Regions from separate parts of the Schinkia azotoformans genome, predicted to be linked through region 1. Evidence: riboswitches for the same ligand, from Rfam matches in the RefSeq annotation. Region 1 holds a riboswitch; each other region holds the start of a gene.
What was found. Region 1 has a riboswitch for glycine ahead of P9E47_RS06175 (amino acid permease). Riboswitches for the same ligand answer to the same signal wherever they lie in the genome.

Region 2: it holds a riboswitch for glycine, as region 1 does, so the genes downstream of both, gcvT (glycine cleavage system aminomethyltransferase GcvT) here and P9E47_RS06175 (amino acid permease) in region 1, are expected to answer to the same signal.
Region 3: it holds a riboswitch for glycine, as region 1 does, so the genes downstream of both, P9E47_RS19455 (trimeric intracellular cation channel family protein) here and P9E47_RS06175 (amino acid permease) in region 1, are expected to answer to the same signal.

The regions. Positions count from the first base shown of each region.
Region 1 covers NZ_JARSMD010000010.1:210,390-212,658, reverse strand. Annotated here, with positions in the region: gene P9E47_RS06175 (amino acid permease) at 1-1,188, opposite strand, end outside; glycine riboswitch at 1,303-1,381, opposite strand; gene tcuA (FAD-dependent tricarballylate dehydrogenase TcuA) at 1,691-2,269, shown strand, end outside.
Region 2 covers NZ_JARSMD010000007.1:49,926-52,194, reverse strand. Annotated here, with positions in the region: gene gcvPA (aminomethyl-transferring glycine dehydrogenase subunit GcvPA) at 1-223, opposite strand, end outside; gene gcvT (glycine cleavage system aminomethyltransferase GcvT) at 235-1,341, opposite strand; glycine riboswitch at 1,414-1,503, opposite strand; glycine riboswitch at 1,507-1,622, opposite strand; gene P9E47_RS03705 (DEAD/DEAH box helicase) at 1,776-2,269, shown strand, end outside.
Region 3 covers NZ_JARSMD010000033.1:92,792-95,060, reverse strand. Annotated here, with positions in the region: gene P9E47_RS19465 (YhcN/YlaJ family sporulation lipoprotein) at 1-119, shown strand, start outside; gene P9E47_RS19460 (cupredoxin domain-containing protein) at 212-667, opposite strand; glycine riboswitch at 829-924, shown strand; glycine riboswitch at 927-1,004, shown strand; gene P9E47_RS19455 (trimeric intracellular cation channel family protein) at 1,058-1,669, shown strand; gene P9E47_RS19450 (MOSC domain-containing protein) at 1,733-2,269, shown strand, end outside.

The DNA.
Region 1 (2,269 bases):
TGGAGCTTTAAAGGTTGATTTCGCTCTTAAATCTGGACGACGCTTCGTATAGCGTATATGTGAAATTAGAATAATGCTCCAAACCCAAATGAAACAGATGGCGCTGATCGTTGTAACGATCGTAAAAGCTTGCTCCGGTACAACCTTGCTCAATAGGGCACCGACGGAAAGAACAATCGCTGACGTAACTAAGGCATTGCTTGGAACATGATTCTTATTCAAAATCGTAAATTTGTGATGTGCCAATTTATTGGAACTCAAATTATATAAAATTCTGCTCGTTGAAAATAAACCACTATTGCACGCAGATGCAGCAGATGTCAACACGACAAAATTGATAATACCTGCAGCAACCGGGATACCAATCAATGAAAATACTTCTACGAAAGGGCTGCTTGATGCACTCAACTTATCCCAAGGATTAATACAGAGAATAACAAAAAGTGCTCCAACATAGAAAAGTAGAATCCGAACAGGGATTTTATTAATTGCGGATGGTATACTTTTTTGCGGATTAGCTGTTTCTGCAGCTGAAACGCCTACCAACTCCACGCCGACAAAAGCAAAGACTACCATTTGTAATGAAAATAAGAAACCCGTTACTCCGTGTGGGAACATCCCCCCGTGGCTCCAAAGATTTGTGACCGAAACAGTTCCAGTATTCGTTTGAAATCCTATAACTAATAGGACAATTCCAACAATAATCAAAGCAATGATGGTGATTACTTTAATGATCGCAAACCAAAACTCTAATTCTCCGAACAGCTTAACGGTTAATAAATTGAAACCTAATAAAATAACAAGACAGATAAGAGCAGGTACCCATTGTGGGATGTCAAACCAGTATTGCGTATAGACACCGACTGCAATAATATCCGCCATTGCGGTCATAATCCAGCAAAACCAGTAGGTCCAACCAGTTACAAAGCCCGCCCAAGGACTGATATAGTCGGTAGCAAAGTCAGTGAAAGACTTATAACCGGAATTAGATAAAAGCAACTCTCCCAGAGCCCTCATAACAAAAAACAATGCAATACCGACAAGTAAATAGGTGAAAATAATCGATGGACCAGCCAGTTGGATTGACTTTCCTGATCCTAAAAATAAACCTGTACCGATCGTGCCCCCAATTGCAATAAGCTGGACATGACGGTTTTTTAAATCACGTTTTAATTCCTTTGTAGCCAATTTTTACGCCCCCTGTAGATACTATTTTGATATTATTCACAAGGACATTAGGCAACAAAAAATGAGATTGGATACTTCCAATCTCATAGAATAGCAGAATAACAATTTTATTGTCGTTACTCTTCTGTTCTTTTGCCTGAGATTGTGAATCCTTCGGCGCTGTACTAGGTACAGTCTCTCCAGAAGCCGCTCCAACTATAGTGTTATCCATAGCTTTCATCGCAAACTAGTATTTAGTTTATATTGATATATTATATTTTAAAAATATAACAGAAATTTTAGCACTTATAGCTTATTTCGTCAATGCACGAATAAATAGATGTATCTTTTTGCCTTGAGTAAATTTTTTTGGTTTGAATTAGGTGCCTTTTCAATAATACTGTAAAACTAAGAGAAACATAGAATTATTTTATTGACATATATAAATTATTGATATTTCTTTTATTGATTAAAATATATTATTCTTATTTCAAGAGAATTATTGAAAGGAGCCCTTATATATATGGAAACAGAAGTTTTAGTAGTCGGTGGCGGAAACGCCGCTATGGCAGCTGCCCTGTCAGCCCGTGATCGCGGTGCAAAAGTGCTAGTGATTGAACGTGCTCCTCACTTTTACCGTGGAGGAAATAGCAGACTTACTCGCGACTATAGATGTATGCACTTGGAGGAAAGCGAGTATATGCAGGGCCAATATACGGAAGAGGAATTTATGGACGATTTAAAACGTGTGGCCGGAGGAGAAATAAATGAAAGTCTTGCTAGATTAATAGTAAGAAAATCGGCAGAGCTTCCTGATTGGTTAGAGAGTCAGGGTATTCGTTGGCAGCCAACACTTTCCGGAACACTTCATTTAGGTAGAACGAATATATTTCAGCTTGGCGGTGGGAAAGCCGTAATGAATTCTTATTATCAGACAGCCAAGAAAAAAGGTGTAGAAGTATTGTACGATGCCAAGCTTGAAGATGTGGTTATAGAAAATAATGAGTTCAAGGCTGCGAAGGTACTTATAGATAATAAAGTAGTGATAATCAAAGCAAAGGCGATTATTTTTGCGTGTGGTGGTTTTGAAGCAAATATTGAA
Region 2 (2,269 bases), on a different contig from region 1:
CCAAAAAAGAAACATTCGCTTTAAGATCCTTATTTAACCCAGCTAATCTTGTAAATTCCTTCATTAATTCGTGCTCTGCTAGAGGCGCTTTTAGTTGTAATGATCCTTTAAAACGGACCTCTTCCGGAATGTTGGAAAATAATTCATCAATGGAATGGACCCCAATTGTTTCTAACATTCCTTTTTTATCTTGCTCCGTCATTGGCAAATAACGATAGTTCATTCTGCTCCCCCTTACTTTTGGCGTTTATAGAATGGAGTGGCTACAACCTTTGCTTTTGCAAATTTACCAGGTCGTACCTCAATGCTTACTTCTGTTCCAAGATTTGAAAATTCACTCTTTAACAGAACCAGACCGACTGATTTATTTAATGTTGGAGATTGAGTTCCAGATGTAATATGGCCGATTTCCTCGCTTCCGCTGTATACCTTGTAGCCATGGCGGGGAATCCCGCGCTCAACCATTTCAATTCCAACTATTTTACGGGACATCCCGCCTACCGCTTTTTGTTTTTTCAATGCCTCTTTACCGATAAAATCAGCTTCTTTATTTACTTTAACAGCAAAGCCAATTCCAGCCTCTAATGGTGAAATATCTGCATCTAATTCCTGTCCATACAACGCAAGTCTTGCTTCAAACCGCAATGTATCACGGGCACCTAAACCGATTGGTTGAACTCCAAACTCCGCGCCTGCTTCCAAAACCATTTTCCATAGCTTTTGTGCTTCGGATTCCTTGCAATAGATTTCAAATCCATCTTCACCGGTATAGCCTGTACGGGAAACAAGTGCTTTAACCCCGTTCAGGTCAATATCCTCTTTAAATTTAAAATTTTTTATTTCATTTAAATCTGTAGTTGTTAATTTTTGAAGTGTCTCCTCTGCTAACGGACCTTGAAGCGCTAATTGGGCAACTTCCGAAGAAATATTAGTAACTTCAACATCACCAAAAATATGCTTCATTAACCACTCAAAATCCTTATCTGTATTCGCTGCATTAACAACTAATAAATAATCATGATCTTTTCTTTTATATACTAATAGGTCATCAACTGTTCCCCCGTTTTCATAACACATGGCCGTGTACAATATATCGCCATCCTGTAATAAGGCGATGTCATTTGTCATAACTTTTTGTAGAAAAGGCAGACTATCTGTGCCCTTCACTTCAATTTCACCCATGTGGGAAACGTCAAACAGTCCTGCTTTTGAACGAACAGCCTCATGCTCTTCCTTTATGGAAGAAAACTGAACAGGTAAATCCCATCCTCCAAAATCAATTGTTTTTGCACCGTGATCCTCATATAAAGGAAATAATGGTGTACGCTTAAGGTCAGCCATAAGACCCCTCCTTGCCTTATTTTGTAATACTAAAAAAGACAGAGAAATGCACACACAAATAAGCGTACATTTCTCTGTCCTGTTACCAGAAAGTTTTCAACCAATCCCATACTCGAAACGGTTTACTTCCTCGTGGGTGGCTTATACAAGCTCTCTCCAGAGTTGCGTCCAACAAGAGTCTTTTTGCCTGAGAGATTCACAACTTCTTGTTGCTTGCTCCTTCGGCGCCACATGTAAACGTAGTTAAACTTGAAAGCTGTGGTCTCTCCCCATGTTATCATTCGCAAATATATAATTTTTATCAAAAATTTGGATATACTATCGAATAAGTCAATTCTACTATTATCCTACAATAAATAGGTGAGTTCGGCAAATACTTTTTGAATTATCAAACACGGAATTATCTGTACTTTCTAAAAGAAAGGATCGATTCTATGCATATCGACATTGAATTTGATCAAACATGGCAGAACGATTTTTTAAGAAAAATAGATCATGATGGTCCTTGGGCAAACTGGGACTTGTTTAAGCTAGCTTATGAGATCGAAGAACATATGATCATCCCTGAATTCGAAGGGTTGATTGCACCGAACTTTTTACCAAATCTTACGCCGCATCCTCACCAAATTGAAGCAGCCCAAACAGTATTGGAACAAATGAATGGAAAAGCCATTCTCGCTGATGAGGTTGGACTCGGAAAGACGATTGAAGCGGGGCTTATTTTAAAAGAATATATGATTAGAGGGTTGGTCAAAAAAGTACTCATCCTTGTGCCTGCTTCACTTGTTACCCAGTGGGAAAGCGAATTAAATCAAAAGTTTTATATACCCGCTGTTGCTCAGAAAAAAAGCTATGTTTGGGAACAATGCGATGTTGTCATTTCATCGATTGACACCGCAAAGCGGGACCCTCATCGAGAGATTATCTA
Region 3 (2,269 bases), on a different contig from region 1:
ACATTAAAGAAAGAGTCCATACCCTATTTACGAATATGAATAATGTAAAGACAAGCTTTGTCTCAAAGGGAATTGGCGAAATCATTTATGATATTGGACATGCAGATGGACGCCGGTAGGCTGGGACACAGGGCCGGGAACTGCGGCTCGCCCAGCCCAATCCCGCAAAAGGGGGGAAGCTCTATGTCGTGGAGCTTCCCCCTTTTTTCGTTTAATCAACCACAATATAACCGATCATTGGGATACTATGATCTCTATGGGCATGTGTATCACAAATCAAACGATAGGTGCCCTCTTCCTCAAACTGAAGCGGGACCATCGTAGTTCCGCCTTTTTTTACAATTCCTTTGATATCCGTTCCTTCTATATGAAAAGGATGATCCTCACCGTTAGTAGCATTAATATAAAGATTTACTTTTTCTCCCTTTTCTAGAAAAATAGTTCCTGGATCCCAGCGTTGAACAACTAAATCTTTCCCATCTTTTGTTTTCGTATGGAATTCGATCGTAATCATATCGATTTCACGAATACTGTCATTTGACTGTTGCAGCCATACCGGTAAATCCCCCTGCTTTAGCAAAAAGTACCCGAAAAATCCAGCAACCAAAATGATAGCTGTAGTTAAAAAAAGTAGTAGTGTTTTTTTCGTCACAACAAAAAAGTTCATATGTTATAGCCCCTTTCGGAATTTGTCCTATTTCATAATTATGCCGAGAGGGTAGCTAAACTTGTCTTTTTTTTAAAATTTTTAAAATAAAAGTAAATAATTTCGTTTGACAATCCAACTGGTCATCGTCTACTGTATATTTAATCTAATAAATATTGCGGAAGACTGTAGTGGGAGAGAACGTAATTATACGTCACCGAAGGGGCAAATCTTAAATGAAAGATGAATCTCTCAGGTAAAAAGACCACTGTAGGACGCATCTCTGGAGAGTGCTTTAGGCCACCCACGGGGAATACCTTCAAATAATAGGTTAAACTCTCAGGTACAAGGACAGAGAAAAGAGTTTCTCTGTATTTTGTCATGTTTACTTATTTATAAGGGGGTTTTTTTGTGGTTTGGGATGTATTGAATGTCATTGGCACGATTGCCTTTGCAATAAGCGGGGCCATTATTGCAATAGAGGTGAAGTATGATATTATTGGTACTTATGCGCTAGGATTGATCACTGCATTTGCCGGCGGAGCTGTAAGGAACCTCTTGATTGGTATCCCCATCACCGTATTGTGGCAACAAACAGAACTGTTCATTATTGCAATAATCACTATTGCGATCGTTTTTCTGTTTCCAGAAAAAGTTGTTCATAGATTAAAAGAATTGAACCTCTTTGATGCAATAGGGCTATCTTCCTTTGCAGTGCAGGGTGCGATGTATGCACACTCAGTTGACCTCCCTATCATAGCTATTATGTTTTCTGCTGCGATTACAGGTGCAGGTGGCGGAATCATTCGCGATGTATTGGCTCAACAAAAGCCACTTGTATTCCAAAAGGAGGTTTATCTCCTGTGGGCTATGCTTGCTGGGTTCATTATCGGGATGGGGTGGGCTACGGAATCATACCAATTCTACACACTTTTTGTTTTGATTCTTATATTGCGTGTGATGTCCTATCAGTTCGGCTGGTGCTTGCCAACTAGAACTTCTAAAAGTTTACAAGGAAACTAAATAACATATTCGTAGAATCACGCCGTACTTGTGATAAAGTAAAATTCATAGGGGGGAGTGAATATGGATATGATCCTAAAAAAAGTATTTGTCGGTTTGCCACAAAAAGTCGGTGTAAAAGACGCAAAAAATCCGATGGAACGGGAATGGGAGAGCGGAATTTTTAAACAACCAATCCAAGGTCCTGTTTTGCTGACTAAAACGGGTTTATTAGGTGATGGACAAGCCGATAGGGAAAACCATGGAGGACCTGAAAAGGCGGTTTTTGTCTATCCTTTTGAACACTATGAAAACTGGCAAAAGGAATTAAATGCAACAGAAATCGGCCCTGGTGCTATGGGTGAAAATTTTTTATTGGAAAATGTAAAAGAAGATATAGTTGCTATTGGAGACACGTATCAAATTGGGGATGCGATTGTTCAAGTATCTCAGCCTAGGCAGCCATGCTGGAAGCCGGCCCGTCGTTTTAAAATAAAAAATTTGGCTTTATTAATCCAAAATTCAGGAAGAACCGGGTGGTACTTTAGGGTTTTAAAAGAGGGGAATATCGAGGTGGGCCAAAAGCTTACCCTAATTGAAAGACCATACCCTAAATGGACA